Aromatoleum petrolei: one gene and its partner. Each later gene encodes a partner of the first gene's protein in a complex. Links are inferred from orthologs where the notes say so. Each region holds a gene or a part of one and is shown in the gene's direction. Other genes may lie near its edges. The genes, in order: pnp and ToN1_RS04905.

Region 1 (4,054 bases):
GGTGGTGCGCGAGGATGATGCGCGCCACAAGGACGATCCGGAAAGCTGAGCGGTCTTGAAAGCACAGAAGCAATTCAGGCACCAGCGCCGCGCGCTGGACGGTGTCCTGCTGCTCGACAAGCCGGCGGGCATCACGTCGAATGCGGCGCTGCAGACGGCCCGCCGTCTTCTCAATGCCGCAAAGGCCGGTCATACCGGTACGCTCGATCCGATGGCGACGGGGTTGTTGCCGCTGACTTTCGGTGAGGCAACGAAGTTCTCGCAGATGCTCCTCGACGCGGACAAGGAATACGAGGCAACGGTCCGTCTCGGTATCGAGACGGATACCGGGGACGCCGAAGGGCGTCCGAATGCCGAAGCTCCCGTGTCGGTCTCCGAGGATGACGTCCGTGCTGCGCTCATGCGCTTTGCGGGCGAGATCGAGCAGATACCGCCGATGTATTCGGCGCTCAAGCGCGACGGGAAACCGCTGTACGAGTACGCGCGTGCCGGCATCGTGGTTGAACTTGCGCCGCGCCGCGTCACGATTCATGAGCTGGAACTGCTCGAGTTTGGTGGGGAGACCTTCCGGATCCGCGTCGCGTGCAGCAAGGGCACCTATATCCGGACGCTCGCGATCGATCTGGGCCGGGTTCTTGGTTGCGGTGCTCATCTATCGGCATTGCGGCGCACCCGAATCGGTCCTTTTGCTGCGGGGGTCGGTACGGTAACGCTCAGCGAACTCGAAGCGGCATTGGCGGACGAACGGGAGCGCCTGCTTGCCCCTGCCGACGCGCTGGTGTCGCACTTTTCCGTTGTCACGCTCTCAGCGGAGGCGGCGGCGGGTTTGTTGCAGGGGCGCGCGGTTGCATATGTCGGCAACGAGCGCGGTTTGGTAAGGGTGTACGGGGACGGGCGCTTTCTTGGCCTGGGGGAACTTGGCGATGACTGCCGCCTGTTGCCGAAACGCCTCGTTGCAGCCGGTACGACGGCACGGCAGTCCTGATAATTATTGAGTTTTTCATGGTGCGTTGGGTATAATCCCACGCTTCTGATTGGCAGAATACGAAAAGAGTAAACACCCACATGGCTCTCGATACCGCATCCAAGGCGCAGATCGTCACGGACTTCCAGCGCGCACAAGGCGACACCGGTTCGCCGGAAGTGCAGGTCGCTCTGCTCACCGCCCGCATCAACGGCCTCACCGGCCACTTCAAGGCCAACGCGAAGGATCACCACTCGCGCCGCGGCCTCCTCAAGATGGTCAGCCAGCGCCGCAAGCTGCTCGACTACCTGAAGGGCAAGAACGCCGACAGCTATCGCGCCCTCATCGAGCGCCTGGGTCTGCGCAAGTAACTCGCCGACCGTGTCGCGTCTGACAGCGTCGCAAAAGACAAGGTAAGCGAACAAGCCGGTGCGGATCCCGCGGGGTCGCACCGGCTTTGTTTTTGCTGTCGGGGTTGCGTGACCGGGACAGCTTCGCAGTTGTAGTCTGCTGCATATACTCACCTAAAGGATATTCAACTTGCCTACCGCCATCAAAAAGACATTCGCGTACGGCGCGCATACCGTCACCATCGAGACCGGCGAGATTGCCCGCCAGGCGGGTGGTGCCGTCATCGTGAACATGGATGACACGATGGTCCTGGCGACCGTCGTTGCCGCCAAGGAAGCCAAGCCCGGGCAGGACTTTTTCCCCCTCACCGTCGACTATGTCGAGAAGTTCTACGCCGCCGGCCGTATTCCTGGCGGCTTCTTCAAGCGTGAAGGGCGTCCGACCGAGAAGGAAACGCTGACCAGCCGCCTGATCGATCGCCCGATCCGCCCGCTGTTCCCGGACGGCTTCTACAACGAAGTCCAGATCATCATCACGGTGCTGTCGCTCAACCCGGAGATCGATCCGGACATTCCGGCGATGATCGGCGCATCCGCCGCGCTGGCAATCTCGGGCGTGCCGTTCGATGGCCCGATCGGTGCCTGCCGCGTGGGTTATGCCAACGGCGAGTACATCCTCAACCCGACGGTCGAGCAGCTCAAGACCAGCCAGCTGAACCTGGTTGTTGCCGGTACCGAGGCCGCGGTGCTGATGGTCGAATCCGAAGCGCAGGAGCTGTCGGAAGAAGTGATGCTCGGTTCGGTGGTTTTCGGCCACCAGCAGATGCAGGCCGCTATCCGCGCGATCAACGAACTCGTCGAGATCGCCGGCAAGCCCGAGTGGGACTGGCAGCCGCCCGCCAAGAACGAGGCGCTCATCAACCGCATCAAAGAACTCGCGGGCGCCCAGCTCGAGGACGCATTCCGCATCACGAGCAAGCAGGCCCGTACCGAGCGCGTGAACGAGATCCGCAAGAATGCGTTCGCGACAATCGCCGCGGAGATGGAAGCGGCTCCGTCCGGCAACGAGCTCAAGGACATCTTCCACGAACTCGAGGCAGGCATTGTCCGCAGCCGCATCCTCGCCGGTGAACCGCGTATCGACGGCCGCGACACCCGCACGGTTCGCCCGATCGATATCCGCGTCGGTGTGCTGCCCCGTACGCACGGTTCGGCGCTGTTCACCCGTGGCGAGACCCAGGCTCTCGTCATTGCGACGCTGGGCACGGGGCGTGACGAGCAGATCATCGACGCGATCGCGGGCGAATACCGCGAGAGCTTCCTGCTGCACTACAACTTCCCGCCGTTCTCGACCGGCGAAACCGGCCGCATGGGCGTGACGAAGCGTCGCGAAGTCGGCCACGGCCGTCTGGCAAAGCGCGCGCTCGTCGCTGCGCTGCCGGCGCCGGAAGACTTCAGCTACACGGTTCGCGTCGTGTCGGAAATCACCGAGTCCAACGGCTCGAGCTCGATGGCGTCGGTGTGCGGCGGCTCGCTCGCGCTGATGGACGCCGGCGTGCCGATGAAGGCGCACGTGGCCGGTATCGCGATGGGCCTCATCAAGGAAGGCAACCGGTTCGCGGTGCTGACCGACATTCTCGGCGACGAGGACCACCTCGGCGACATGGACTTCAAGGTCGCGGGTACCGAGCGGGGCGTCACGGCGCTGCAGATGGACATCAAGATTCAGGGCATCACGAAGGAAATCATGCAGGTTGCGCTCGCACAGGCGGGCGAGGGTCGCATGCACATCCTCGGCATCATGAAGCAGTCGCTCGCCTCGCATCGCGGTGAAGTGTCGGAGTTCGCTCCGCGCATGATCACGATGAAGATCAACCCGGAGAAGATCCGCGACGTGATCGGCAAGGGCGGTGCGGTGATCCGTGCGCTGCAGGAAGAGACCGGCACCGTGATCGAGATCGAGGACGACGGCAGCTTGACCATCTCGTCGGTCAGCGCCGAGGGTGCGCAGCTCGCGAAGGAAAAGATCGAGGCCATCACGGCCGAGGTCGAGGTCGGCAAGGTGTACAACGGTACCGTCATCCGCCTGCTCGATTTCGGTGCGATCGTGAACATCATGCCGGGTCGTGACGGCCTGCTGCATGTGTCGCAAATCGCGAACGAACGCGTCAACAACGTCGCCGACTACGTCAAGGAAGGGCAGGCTGTGCGTGTCAAGGTTCTCGAGACGGACGAGCGCGGCAAGATCCGCCTGAGCATGAAGGCGCTGCTGGACCAGTCCGCGGAATAATTCCGCTGGAGCAAACAAAAAGGGACGCTGCGGCGTCCCTTTTTTTATCCGACGTCCGTCCGTGCGCAAGGCACGGCGGAGGCGGTGCGATCATTTTGCGACTTGGCGCTCGCGCATTTCTTCCAGCGTCTTGCAGTCGATGCACAGCGTTGCGGTGGGGCGCGCTTCCAGCCGCTTGAGTCCGATCTCCACTCCACAACTGTCGCAATAGCCATATTCGCCGGCATTGATGCGGCCGATGGCTTCGTCGATCTTCTTGATCAGTTTGCGTTCGCGGTCGCGGTTGCGCAGTTCAAGTGCAATGTCGGACTCCTGGCTCGCGCGATCGTTCGGGTCGGCGAATGCGGTTGCTTCGTCCTGCATCGTGTGAACGGTGCGCTCGATATCCCCAGCCAGTTCCCGTTTTACCGATTCCAGCATGCTGCGGAAGTGGGCCAGCTGCTTTTCGCT
Region 2 (13,063 bases), 210 kb from region 1 along the record:
AAATATACTTGCGGCCGGTTGGCCCCGGTCCGGTCGACGTCCCTCGCGCAAGGATGCGGAGGAAAGCGGTCGACAGCGAGCCCCAGAAGAGCTCCCGGGCAACCAGAACGTGCCGTCGTTGCCGAAAAAGACGACGATGGTAACGCAATCGACAATCTTCGATCCATTGGATTGAACAAAGACGCGTAACGCACCCGCAGGATCAAGCGTTCCGGCCCCAGGCGGGAATGCATGAACATCGACCAGCCGACCCATCACAGCCCATTACCGACCGGAAAAAAGTAGAACAACCTACCCGCTCCTGATCACGTAACAAGCGCGATGGTGCGCGCCGTTCGTCCTGCCCGTGGGTTTCGCGCGGGGGAACGAAATCAATGAAGCGCATGCTTTTCAATGCGACGCAGGCCGAGGAACTGCGCGTCGCAATCGTGGATGGTCAGAAACTGATCGACCTCGATATCGAATCGGCCGCCAAGGAACAGCGCAAGAGCAACATCTACAAAGCCGTCATCACGCGCATCGAGCCCAGCCTCGAGGCGGCGTTCGTTGATTACGGCTCGGAACGGCACGGTTTTCTGCCGTTCAAGGAAATTTCGCGCACCTACTTCGCGCCCGGCGTCGACGCCGGCAAGGCGCGCATCCAGGATGCGCTCAAGGAAGGCCAGGAGCTCATCGTCCAGGTCGAGAAGGACGAGCGCGGCAACAAGGGCGCCGCCCTGACGACGTACATCTCGCTCGCGGGACGCTATCTGGTCCTGATGCCGAACAATCCCCGCGGTGGCGGTGTTTCCCGGCGCGTCGAGGGCGACGAGCGCAGCGAACTGCGCGAAGTGATGGATCAGCTCGAAGTGCCCCCGGGCATGAGCCTGATCGCACGCACTGCCGCGATCGGTCGCAACGCAGAGGAACTGCAGTGGGACCTCAATTACCTGCTGCAGCTGTGGCGGGCCATCGATGGCGCGGCGCAATCTCAGTCTGGCGCCTTCCTGATCTACCAGGAAGGCAGTCTCGTGATCCGCGCGATCCGCGACTATTTCCAGCCTGACATCGGCGAGATCCTGATCGACACCGACGACGTGCACGAGCAGGCCCGCCAGTTCATGGCCCACGTCATGCCGGCGAACGTGAATCGCGTGAAGCGTTACAGCGACGACGTGCCGCTATTCTCGCGCTTTCAGATCGAACACCAGATCGAGTCCGCCTACTCGCGCCAGGTCAGCCTGCCCAGCGGCGGCGCGGTCGTGATCGATCATACTGAAGCGCTCGTCTCCATCGATGTGAACTCCGGCCGATCGACCAAGGGCGCGGACATCGAGGAAACGGCCTTCCGCACCAACCTTGAGGCGGCTGAAGAAATCGCCCGGCAGCTGCGTCTGCGCGATCTCGGCGGTCTGATCGTCATCGACTTCATCGACATGGAGTCGCAGAAGAATCAGCGCGAGGTGGAGAACCGTCTGCGTGATGCGCTGCGCCACGACCGCGCGCGCGTCCAGACCGGAAAGATCAGCCGCTTCGGCCTGCTCGAGCTTTCGCGCCAGCGCCTGCGCCCCGCACTGGCGGAGACAAGCTACATCCCGTGCCCGCGCTGCAACGGCACCGGCCACATTCGCAGCACCGAATCGTCGGCGCTGCACATCCTGCGCATCCTCGAAGAGGAAGCGATGAAGGAAAACACCGGCGCCGTGCATCTGCAGGTGCCGGTCGATGTCGCCACCTTCCTCCTCAATGAGAAGCGTTCGGACATCGCGCACATCGAGTACCGGCACAAGATCCAGCTGATCATCATCCCCAACCGCCACCTCGAGACGCCGCACCACGAGATCATCCGTCTGCGCCACGACCAGCTGAACCAGGAAGAGGTCAGCCTCGCCAGCTACCAGATGGTCGGCAAGCCAGCCGAAGTCGACCTGCGCCTGCCGACGAAGGACGACAAGAAACCAGCCCGCGCCGAAGCCGTGGTGAAGGGCATCGCCCCTGCACAACCTGCGCCGGTGGTCGAGCCGAAGGCCGAACCGGCTCCTGCGCCGACCGCACAACCTGGTCTGATCTCGCGACTCTTTGCGTGGCTGCGCGGCGAGAAGGCTGCGCCTGCGCCGCAGCCCGCAGAGGAAACACAACCCAAGCGTGAGGCGCGTCCACGTGCCGAGCGCGGGGAAAATCGTCGCGGCGGCAACAACCGCAACCGGCGTGAAGGCCAGCGCGCCGAACGTGAGGAGCAGGCCCAGCCCGTCCGTAATGGCGGCCGAGGTGAACCGCGACAGGAACGCCAGGAGCGCACGGAGAGACCCGAACGTCCGGAACGGGCGGAACGGGCTGAACGCCAAGAGCGTGCCGAGCGCCCCGAAGCGGCGGAACGCAGTGAAGGGCGCCGCCAGCGCGGGCCGCGCCAGCCGAAGGCGGCCGAAGTCGTCGAAAATGCTGCCGAACAGCAGGCCGCGGAAGCAGTCGCAGCCGTCGCCGTGACCGAATCCGCCGCACCGTCCAGTGAGGAGGGAGCCCCCGAGAAGCGCCGTCGCCGTAGCCGCGGCCGCCGTGACCGCCGCCCGGGCGAGGATCAGACGCTGGCAGCTGCCGCAACAGGGGCCGAGACAGCCGAGAGCGCTACCGCCGACGAAGTGACCGAAGGCGAACCGACGACTGGGGCGGGCGCAACAACTGCACTCGCAACAGTCGAATCTGTCCGCGATGCGAGTGCGATTGAGGAAGCCGAGGCACCACTGCCGGTCGTCGCCAGCGCAGCCGAAGCGGTTCCGGCGGAAGTCGAAGAAGCCCCGATGCCTGTTCTTGCTGTGGCAGCGGCATCTCCCACCGAAACTGCGGTCGAGGCCATGCCAACCACGGAAGAACCGGCAGTCAACGCCGAGTCCCTTCCGACGGCGGCAGCCGAGACAATGCCGACTGAAGTGGCTGCTGTACCTGCAATCGCAGTGACGGCGGCTGCAAGCGACGCAGCACCGCAGGTTGCGGTGGTGGAAGCCGAGCCCCCCCAGACTGCCACCGAACTCTCTGCAGCTGCCGAAGCCCCGCACGCGCCGTCCGCCCCGATCGATCTCGGCAGCGCGCTGGCGGACAGTGGACTTGTCATGATCGAGACGAGCCGTGAAAAGGTTCAGGCCCTCGCCCAGTCCCATGCAGAGGAAGCGCCTGCCCGTCCGCTCGGCCGGCGCCCGCGGCCTTCGCTCGTGATCGCCGACGAGCCGCTGCAGCAGGTCGAAACCCACAAACCGCACTGATCGGCGACGACAGACGGAAAGTAAAGGGGCGCCCACCGGGCGCCCCTTTTTTGTTTCAGATCCTCACGCGATTATCGATCAGCGCGTCGGCTGCAAGGCGTCGAGCAGCCCTCCGACCGCATCTTCGCAGTAGTCGAGCACCAGATCGAAGCCCCGATCGCCGCCATAGTAGGGGTCCGGCACCTCCTCAGCATTGAAGCGGCGTGCGTAGCTCATGAAGAGCCTGACCTTGTCGCGATGCGCGTCGGGGCAACTGCGCTCCATGATCTCAAGATGCCCCCCATCCATCGCGAGCAACAGATCGAAGGTCTCGAAATCCCCTGGTTCAAGCTTGCGCGCCCGCAGCATCGACAGATCATAGCCGCGCTTTTCGGCCGCCTTGCGCGTGCGCGGATCGGGTGCCTCGCCCACGTGATAGCCGTGTGTCCCGGCCGACTCGACCTCGATGACACCCTCAAGCCCCGCCGCACGAATTGCGTGGCGTGCCACCCCTTCAGCGGTAGGCGACCTACAAATATTGCCGGTACAGACGAACAGGATTCTGGTCACGAGCTCACCTCTCACTCCGTCCCGTGCTGATCCGCGCCAAACGCACGCTGACGCAGCCGGAACAACTCATCGCGGGCAGCCGCAGCCTTTTCGAATTCGAGGTTGCGCGCATGCTCCTGCATTTCCTTCTCAAGTTTGCGTATCGCCTTCGCAACGGCCTTCTCGTCCATCGCAAAATATTCGGCCCGCGCCTCCTGCGCTACCGTCGCATTGCGCTCGTCGCTGCTCGAGTAAACACCATCGATGATGTCCTTGATGCGTTTGCTCACGGTCTTGGGGACGATCCCGTGCTCGGCGTTGAATGCGAGCTGCTTCGCCCGACGCCGATCCGTCTCCTCCATTGCGGCGCGCATCGAGCGTGTCACCACGTCCGCATACAGGATGGCACGGCCGTGGATATGCCGTGCAGCCCGCCCGATCGTCTGGATCAGCGAGCGCTCCGAACGCAGAAAGCCCTCCTTGTCGGCATCGAGAATTGTCACGAGCGACACCTCGGGAATATCCAGGCCTTCGCGCAGCAGGTTGATGCCCACCAGCACATCGAACTCCCCGAGACGCAGGTCGCGGATGATCTCGACACGCTCGACGGTATCGATATCCGAGTGCAGATAGCGCACGCGGATGCCGTTCTCGGCAAGGTAATCGGTGAGATCTTCGGCCATCCGCTTCGTCAGCGTCGTGACCAGCACGCGTTCCCCCACGGCGATTCGGCGCTTCGCCTCGGACAGCAGATCGTCGACCTGCGTGCTCGCGGGCCGCACTTCGACGGCGGGGTCGATCAGCCCCGTCGGGCGCACAACCTGCTCGACGACCTGCCCCTGATGCGTCGCCTCGTAGTCGGCCGGCGTCGCCGAGACGAAGATTGTCTGAGGCATCAGGCGCTCGAACTCCTCGAACTTCAGCGGCCGGTTATCGAGTGCCGAAGGCAGGCGGAAACCGTATTCGACAAGATTCTCCTTGCGCGAACGATCCCCCTTGTACATGCCCCCCACCTGCGGAATCGCCACGTGGGACTCGTCGACGAACAGCAAGGCATCCGGCGGCAGATAGTCGATCAGCGTCGGCGGCGGCTCGCCCGGCCCGCGCCCCGACAAATGGCGCGAGTAGTTCTCGATGCCCTTGCAGAACCCCATCTCGTTGAGCATTTCCAGATCGAAACGCGTGCGCTGCTCGATGCGTTGCGCCTCCACCAGCTTGGCCGAGCGCTGAAAGTAGCTGACACGATCGCGCAGTTCCTCCTTGATGGCCTCGATCGCCTGCAGCACCGTCGCGCGCGGCGTGACATAGTGGCTGGACGGGTAAACGGTGAAGCGGACAAGCTTCTGCTTGAGGTGCCCGGTAAGAGGATCGAACAGCGTGAGGTGTTCGATCTCGTCGTCGAACATCTCGATCCGCACCGCATACTCCGCATTTTCCGCCGGAAACACGTCAATGACGTCACCGCGGACGCGGAAGGTTCCCCGTCGGAAGTCGATGTCGGAGCGCGTGTACTGCATCGCCACGAGCCGCTGCACGAGGTCCCGATGAGCAATCCGTTCGCCCTCGCGCAAGTGCAGGATCATCGCGTGGTAATCGACCGGATCGCCGATACCGTAGATGCACGACACCGTCGCGACGATTACGACGTCTCGCCGCTCCATCAGGCTCTTGGTCGCCGACAGGCGCATCTGCTCGATGTGCTCGTTGATGCTCGAATCCTTCTCGATGAAGAGATCGCGCGACGGCACGTAGGCTTCCGGCTGATAGTAATCGTAGTAGGAAACGAAGTACTCGACCGCATTCTCGGGAAAAAACTCCCGGAATTCGGCGTACAGCTGCGCGGCAAGTGTCTTGTTCGGCGCCAGTATCAGGGCGGGCCTGCCGCAGCGCGCGATCACGTTTGCCATCGTGTAGGTCTTACCCGAGCCGGTCACGCCGAGCAGAGTCTGGAACATCAGACCGTCCGACAAGCCCTCGGTCAGCAGATCGATCGCGACCGGCTGATCGCCGGCGGGCGCAAAGGGCTGATGGAGCCTGAAAGGACTCCCTTCGAAAGTGACCACCGGAACACTGCCCGTCGTACTCGTCATGCTAGAATTTCCGGCTTGTTTCAAGCGCTTGCCCGACTGCCGAAACAGATGGGACAGGACCTGGCAAACACGCATTATTTCGCAAAATGCGGCACAAGGCACGGCTGATGGACCGGTACCAACGCGCCAGGTTCAGTCCTCCGCGCCTCCCGCGCAACATGGAGTTGTTTTATGCCCGCTTCGATCTTCGCCGCCGTCGAGATGGCGCCCCGTGACCCGATCCTCGGACTGAACGAGGCGTTCAACGCCGATGCGCGCACCGACAAGGTGAACCTCGGCGTCGGCGTCTACTACGACGACAACGGCAAGATTCCGCTGCTCGCAGCCGTCAGGACGGCCGAAAAGGCGCGCCTCGAAGCAATGCCGCCGCGCGGCTACCAGCCGATCGAAGGCCCCGCCGCATACAACACCGCCGTGCAGAACCTGCTCTTCGGCAAGGATTCGCACCTCATCGCCAACGGCCAGGTTGTCACCGTTCAGGCGCTGGGCGGCACCGGTGCCCTGAAGGTCGGCGCCGACTACATCAAGCGCCTGCTCCCGGGAGCAACCGTATATATCTCCGACCCCAGCTGGGAAAACCACCGCGCGCTGTTCGAGTCTGCCGGCTTCCCGGTCGAGAACTATCCGTATTACGAACCGAGCACCCGCGGCGTGAATTTCGCGGGCATGAAAGCCAAGCTCGAACAGCTTGCCCCGGGCTCGGTCGTCGTGCTACATGCCTGCTGCCATAACCCGACCGGCGCCGACCTGACCGAAGCCCAGTGGGGTGAAGTCGTTGGCGCGTGCCGCGAACGCAGCCTCGTACCCTTCCTCGACATGGCCTATCAGGGCTTCGCCGACGGCATCGAACCCGACGCCGTCGCTGTGCGCCTGTTCTCGGCCAGCGGCCTGCAGTTCTTCGTTTCGAGCTCGTTCTCGAAGTCCTTCTCGCTCTACGGCGAGCGTGTTGGCGCCCTCTCCATCGTCACCGCCAGCAAGGACGAGTCGGCCCGCGTGCTGTCGCAGGTCAAGCGCGTGATTCGCACCAACTACTCCAACCCGCCGATCCACGGCGGCGCCGTCGTCGCAGCCGTGCTGAACTCGGCCGAACTGCGCCAGATGTGGGAAGACGAACTCGCCGGCATGCGCGACCGCATCCGGGCGATGCGTACCGGGCTGGTCGAAAATCTCAAGGCTGCCGGCGTCGCGCAGGACTTCTCGTTCGTCATCCAACAGCGCGGCATGTTCTCCTACACCGGTCTGTCGGCCGCCCAAGTCGAGCAACTGAAGAACGACTTCGGCATCTACGCCGTATCGACCGGCCGCATCTGCCTCGCCGCCCTCAATTCGCGCAACATCGGTTACGTCGCCAAGGCGATCGCCGCGGTCGTGAAGGCTTGAGAATTTCGCTCAAGCAATATTGACGCATAGCCGCGCGCTGCCTATAATGCGCGGCTCAATTCCCCGATAGCTCAGTCGGTAGAGCAACGGACTGTTAATCCGTGTGTCCCTGGTTCGAGCCCAGGTCGGGGAGCCAAAATTCGGCTCCTGCAGTGTTTTCAGCATGAGCACAAGTACCGATCCCCGATAGCTCAGTCGGTAGAGCAACGGACTGTTAATCCGTGTGTCCCTGGTTCGAGCCCAGGTCGGGGAGCCAGCAAAGCCAAGTAGATGGGCCGCCTTTCGAGGTGGCCCATTTGCTTTCAATGGTCCCGCTATTCCAGAAGTCCCTTTCGACGCGACAGCAATTGCGACGTCGAAACCTCATTCCTGGTCGCCGTCATGCCGCCGTCGCGAGCGAGCATGGCGCGCATCACTGCCATGATCGAACGCGTGTTTTGCCGCAGTCATCGCAGTCAGCGCCGCCGCGACCTTGTAGTTGACCGTCTCGCGCGGCATCACGCCTTTCGCATCCGCAACTCCGGCAGTCAAGCCGGTGAGGATCTCCATCGCATCGTCCACAGTCGCCACCGCATGGACGCGGAAAAGCCCCTCGCGGGCCGCCGCAACGACGTCTTCGCGCAACATGAGATGCCGAACGCTCGCCTGGGGTATTACGACGCCCTGCTCACCTGTCAGCCCGCGGGCGACGCAAAGGTCGAAGAACCCCTCGATCTTCTCGTTGACACCCCCGATGGCCTGGACCTCGCCGAACTGGTTGACCGAACCCGTCACCGCGAACGATTGACGAATGGGAACCCGGGCCAATGCCGACAGCAAGGCACAGAGCTCCGCCAGTGAGGCCGAGTCACCCTCCACCGGCGAATAGGACTGCTCGAAGACCAAGCTGGCGGATAGCGACAACGGCTGATGACGTGCATAGCGGGCGGCGAGAAACGCGGAGAGGATCAGAACACCCTTGGAATGAATCGCCCCACCTAGCTCCGTTTCACGCTCGATATCGACGACATCCCCCTCTCCGAGCCGCGCCGTGGCAGTGATGCGCACAGGATGACCAAATTGCTCGCCGGCCAACTCGACAACAACCAAGGCATTGATCTGGCCGCAGCGCGCACCTCTGGTGGAGATCAGCGTTGTCCCCTCCACCATCGATTCGAGCACCCGCTCGGCGTATCGCCCGAATCGCCGCGAGCGGGATGCGATCGCCGCGTCCACCTGTGCGCAAGCTACCGCGGGCAATTGTGCGGCGCGCGCGTGAAAATCCGCCTCACGCATCACGTCCGCCAGCAAACGCGTCTGCAGACTGAGCCGCCCCGCATCTTCGGCAAGTCGCGCGCCATGCTCCACCAGACGCGCAATGCCGGTCCGGTCGAATGGCAACAAGTCGGATGCACGCCCGAGCATCGCGAGCAACGCAGCATAACGCTCAACATTCGCATCGTTGCGAGGCATATCCTCGTCAAAGTCGGCCGCCACCTTGAACAACTCGGGAAAGTCCGGATCGTTCTCCGTAAGCAGGTAGAACAGCTCGCGGTCACCGACAAGAATCACCTTGACGTCGCAGGGAATGGACTCCGGTTCCAGAGTGAGCATGTTGCTCCAGCCCTGCGCTTCCGCGGGAGGCTCGATACGGATCTCGCGCGCGCGCAACGCACGCTTCAACCCCTCCCACGCGAAGGGTTGCCCAAGGAGCCGCTCGACATCCACCACCAGATACCCTCCGCACGCACGATGGAGGGCCCCGGCACGGATCAGGCTGAAATTGGTCACGAGCGTTCCCATCTGGGAGATGTGCTCGATGCGCCCGATCAGATTGCCAAAGGTCGGATTGTCTTCGCAGACTACTGGAGTGCCCCGCGTGGCCGAGTGATCAACCAGCAGCTTGACTTGGTAGCGATGGAACTTCGTGCGTGCCTCGTCCTCCGCCCCCTCGTCCTCGCCACCTTCCTGTGCAGCCCAGTCGCTGCCGCTCGCGAGGATCTCCTTCCTGATGGCATCGAAGAAATTCAGTACCGCCGGAAGATCGGCGTAGCGTTCGCGCAACTCGCGCATCAAGTGCGTAACTGCCGGCGTCAGGGCATCACAGGCCGCCCGCTTCATCGCCTCGTGCAGCTCTTTACGCCAGCCCGGGAACTGCTCGAGCAGATCTGCCAGACGATCGCTCCAGGCCCCGACCTTCTTCTCCACCACCGCCCGCACTTCGGAAGGAAGTGCGTCGAAGTCCTCGGGGGACATCGCCTGCCCATCCTTCGTCGGGGCAAACACAAAACCGTCCGGCGTTTGTAGCAGCGACACCCCATCGGCCGCGCATGCCTCCCCAAGCTCGCGCAAAGCTCCGTCTTCCCGCGTCTTGTGTGCGTCCTGAAGGGATTCGACGCGGTTGCCGTAAGTTTCGCTGGCGAGCGCCGCCTCGATCGCCGGACCGAGATCGGCGATGAATGCCAGCATGTCGCCACGAAGTTGCCCCCCTCGTCCGGCCGTCAACGTGAGTAGACGTGGACGCTGCGCGTCGTCGAAATTGTGCAGATAGCACAGATCGGGCGGGACCTGGCCGCCGGCCGAGAATTCTCGCAGCAGACGAAACACCGTCGCATGTCTTCCGGTTCCCGGCTCGCCGAGCACGAAAACGTGGTAGCCCGGCTGGCGCATCGCAAGTCCGAAACGCAATGCCTCCTCCGCCCGCACCTGCCCTATCCCGCCGGGCAGATCCGGAAGTTTTTCGGTATCCGCGAATTCGAAGAATTCGGGCGCGCAACGAACCCGAAGGCGGTCAGCCGTAAGTGGGCGCAGTTCGGCCATATTGTTGTTCTCCCGATGCTGCGATGAAAACGGGGCGTCCGGACACCCGGACGCCCCATCATGATCCCCCCGCCCCCCCCCTCAGGCAAGGGCGATCAGCGAATGCCCCTGCGCGAGAGATCGCCCCATCGCGTGTCATGGTGGGCCACGTCATTTTCGAATTGAGGAAAGCGCCGATCATGCTCCATCAGCAGCGACATGATCGTTCCTGCATGCTCGGGGGGAAATCCCTGACGCTGCCCTCCCCGGGTGTCCGTCATCAACAGGAAGATGAACTTGCGGCACTCCGCCGTCCCCCACATCCCGTCGATCTTGCGGAGATGCGGAAAACGCTCGTAGAGCTTTTCGGTCGAAGTTTCTGTAACACGTGTCGTCATCGCGAATCCCCCGAAAGGGCTAGATGCAATCGCCGGAAGGATAATACTTTTGGCTCATATCAACGGGCCCGTATACGCGCTACTGTGCCAACTACGAAGGCTGACCGCAACACGGATCGACAACTGGCGCAGCGCGGAGAATGAGTTCCGGTATTGTCTCAAGCCTCAACCAGTTGTTAACTATCCTCCCAATAGACAACCGCACTCCGCGCCAGTTTGTCCGACTATCGCAACATGCAGGATTTGAGGCCCATTCAGGCAGTCATCCGATGAAATCGATCCCGATCTACCCCGCCAACACGGAATTGCCGCTAACCGCCGACGCGCCCCCCCCGGCAGGAGCCGCCCTCGTGGATAAGCGCGGACGTGCCGTTCACGATCTGCGCATCTCGGTCACGGACCGCTGCAACTTTCGCTGCATCTATTGCATGCCGCGCGAAGTGTTCGGTGCGGACCACGCCTTCCTCGCCCGCAAGGAGCTGTTGTCGTTCGAGGAAATCACCCGGATTGCCCGGCTCTTCGCGGCCCGCGGCGTGCGCAAGATCCGCATCACCGGTGGCGAACCCCTGCTGCGCAAGCATGTCGAGAACCTCATCGCCCAACTGGCCGACATCCCCGACGTCGAACTCACGCTGACGACCAACGGGGTACTGTTGCCCAGGATGGCGGGCGTGCTGCGAGATGCCGGCCTGCACCGCGTCACAGTGAGTCTGGATGCGATCGACGACACCACCTTCCGCAAGATGAATGATGCCGACTACCCGGTTGCGGCAGTCCTCAAGGGCATCGCAGCTGCCGAAGATGCGGGATTCGGCCCCATCAAGGTCAATATGGTCGTCAAACGCGGCGTCAATGACCAAGGCGTGATCGACATGGCCCGTCATTTCCGCGGCACGGGTCACATCCTGCGCTTCATCGAGTTCATGGACGTCGGCAGTTCGAACGGATGGGAAATGGGCGCCGTGGTCCCGTCGCGGGAAATCATCGAACGGATTCACCAGGTATTTCCCCTCGAACCGATCGAGCCGAACTACACAGGCGAGGTTGCCGAGCGCTGGCGTTACCGCGACGGCGGCGGCGAGATCGGCGTCATCTCGTCCGTGACACAAGCCTTCTGCTCGACCTGCACCCGCATCCGCCTGTCGACCGAGGGCAAGCTCTACACCTGCCTGTTCGCACAGAGCGGCCACGACCTCCGCACGCTCTTGCGCTCCGGAGGCGGCGATGCGGAGCTCGATCGCGCGATTGCAGCAGTCTGGCAAAACCGCGAGGACCGCTATTCCGAAATTCGCACGGCCAACACGGCGGGACTGCGAAAAATCGAGATGTCCTATATCGGCGGCTGATTGGCGACCAGACCGGAAGGACCGCCACGAGTGCATAGAGACGCGCATTGACCGATCCGAGCCAATCGGAGCTCTCGCAAGATCACCGCATGGTAACGAAAGAATCATGCCGGGATTCTGAATTCCGCAAGGGTTCGCGCGGTTTGGCGACGGCAAATTGACGCGAACCACGCATCAAACCTGTAACCAGGAGCACATTCGGGATCAAATCTTGCTTAATGGACGGTTCCGCGAATACACCTTGTGTATCGGGTTTCGCGGTCTTCGTTCAGAAATTGCGCATAGCCACGACCGGCGAGACCGCGCACGACAAGATGACCCTCGACACTCCGAAACCGTCGGCACTCGCAACCGCACTGCGACGAACCGTTGCGCTTCTTGCTATCGCAGGCATGGCATTCCTGCTCGCAAGCGGCTGTTCCGCGCCCGACGCCTCCGATAAGCGAAGCGCGAAGGAGTACCAACTCCTGTGGCCGGAGCCGCCGAACGAGGCGCGCTTCGAATATGAGGCTCAACTCCGCTCCGAAGCGAATATCCGCCCCGAGACCGACGACGGCCGGACCCGGAAGATACTCACCGGCAAGGGCAGCGTCTCGGAAGACCTCGCGTACCGCAAACCTGCAGCTCTTGCTGCCCGCGGCGGGCGCATCTACGTAGCCGACCCTCCGACAGGCTCGGTTGTTGTTTTCGACGCCGCTCGTCAGCGAATGTTTCGAATGGGCATCCGCGAACCGAACAATGTCATCAAGCCCATTTCGATCGCCATCGACAACAAGAATTTCGTCTACGTCCTCGACGGCAAGCTTCGCCGAGTGATGGTCTATGATTCGCTCGGCCTTTTCCAGTTCGCCGTCGGCGACCCGAAGGCTCTCACTCAGCCGTCAGGTGTCGCCGTCAGCGACGACGGCAAGAAGATCTTCATCGTCGATCGCGGCAGCATCGACGCGGATGATCACAAGGTCATTGCCTATTCGCCCGACAACCTGGAACTTTTCCGCATTGGTCCCCGTGGATCAGCGCCCGGCGCACTCAACATTCCGCTGGCAGCGATCACCACAAGGGACGGTCGTCTTGCGGTTCTCGATTCCGGGAATTTCCGGGTGCAGATCTTCGATCTGAACGGCAGGTATCAATCGCATTTTGGAAGCGTCGGTAATGGTTACGGGCAGTTTTCGCGACCGCGCAGCATCGCCTCGGACCAGGACGGCAACCTCTATGTATCCGACGCTTCGTTCAACAACGTCCAGATATTCACCCCGACAGGTGAACTGCTCATGTGGATCGGCGGACCGGGAATGGAGAACTACCCA

Evidence for each region.
Region 2: the proteins of pnp (region 1) and ToN1_RS04905 are in contact, whole or in part, in a cryo-EM structure (PDB 9QH0), measured with the Escherichia coli proteins. The link is inferred for Aromatoleum petrolei from one-to-one orthologs.

The regions. Positions count from the first base shown.
Region 1 is NZ_CP059560.1:863,446-867,499, reverse strand. The notes cover bases 1,150-4,054. They hold pnp (polyribonucleotide nucleotidyltransferase), read left to right. Parts: upstream 1,150-1,504; coding sequence 1,505-3,604; downstream 3,605-4,054. Other genes in these bases: dksA (RNA polymerase-binding protein DksA), read right to left, coding at 3,695-4,054; rpsO (30S ribosomal protein S15), read left to right, coding at 1,150-1,335. Outside these bases: 30S ribosome-binding factor RbfA, read left to right, coding at 1-49; tRNA pseudouridine(55) synthase TruB, read left to right, coding at 56-985; more of rpsO, read left to right, coding at 1,066-1,149. UniProt on the Escherichia coli protein: Involved in mRNA degradation. Catalyzes the phosphorolysis of single-stranded polyribonucleotides processively in the 3'- to 5'-direction. Also involved, along with RNase II, in tRNA processing.
Region 2 is NZ_CP059560.1:1,078,349-1,091,411, forward strand. Bases 1-3,433 are described here. They hold ToN1_RS04905 (Rne/Rng family ribonuclease), read left to right. Parts: upstream 1-374; coding sequence 375-3,233; downstream 3,234-3,433. Other genes in these bases: ToN1_RS04910 (low molecular weight protein-tyrosine-phosphatase), read right to left, coding at 3,312-3,433. Also shown: more of ToN1_RS04910, read right to left, coding at 3,434-3,782; excinuclease ABC subunit UvrB, read right to left, coding at 3,794-5,851; ToN1_RS04920 (amino acid aminotransferase), read left to right, coding at 6,023-7,231; ToN1_RS04935 (Lon protease family protein), read right to left, coding at 7,595-10,030; ToN1_RS04940 (hypothetical protein), read right to left, coding at 10,126-10,407; GTP 3',8-cyclase MoaA, read left to right, coding at 10,677-11,753; ToN1_RS04950 (NHL repeat-containing protein), read left to right, coding at 12,068-13,063. UniProt on the Escherichia coli protein: Endoribonuclease that plays a central role in RNA processing and decay. Required for the maturation of 5S and 16S rRNAs and the majority of tRNAs. Also involved in the degradation of most mRNAs.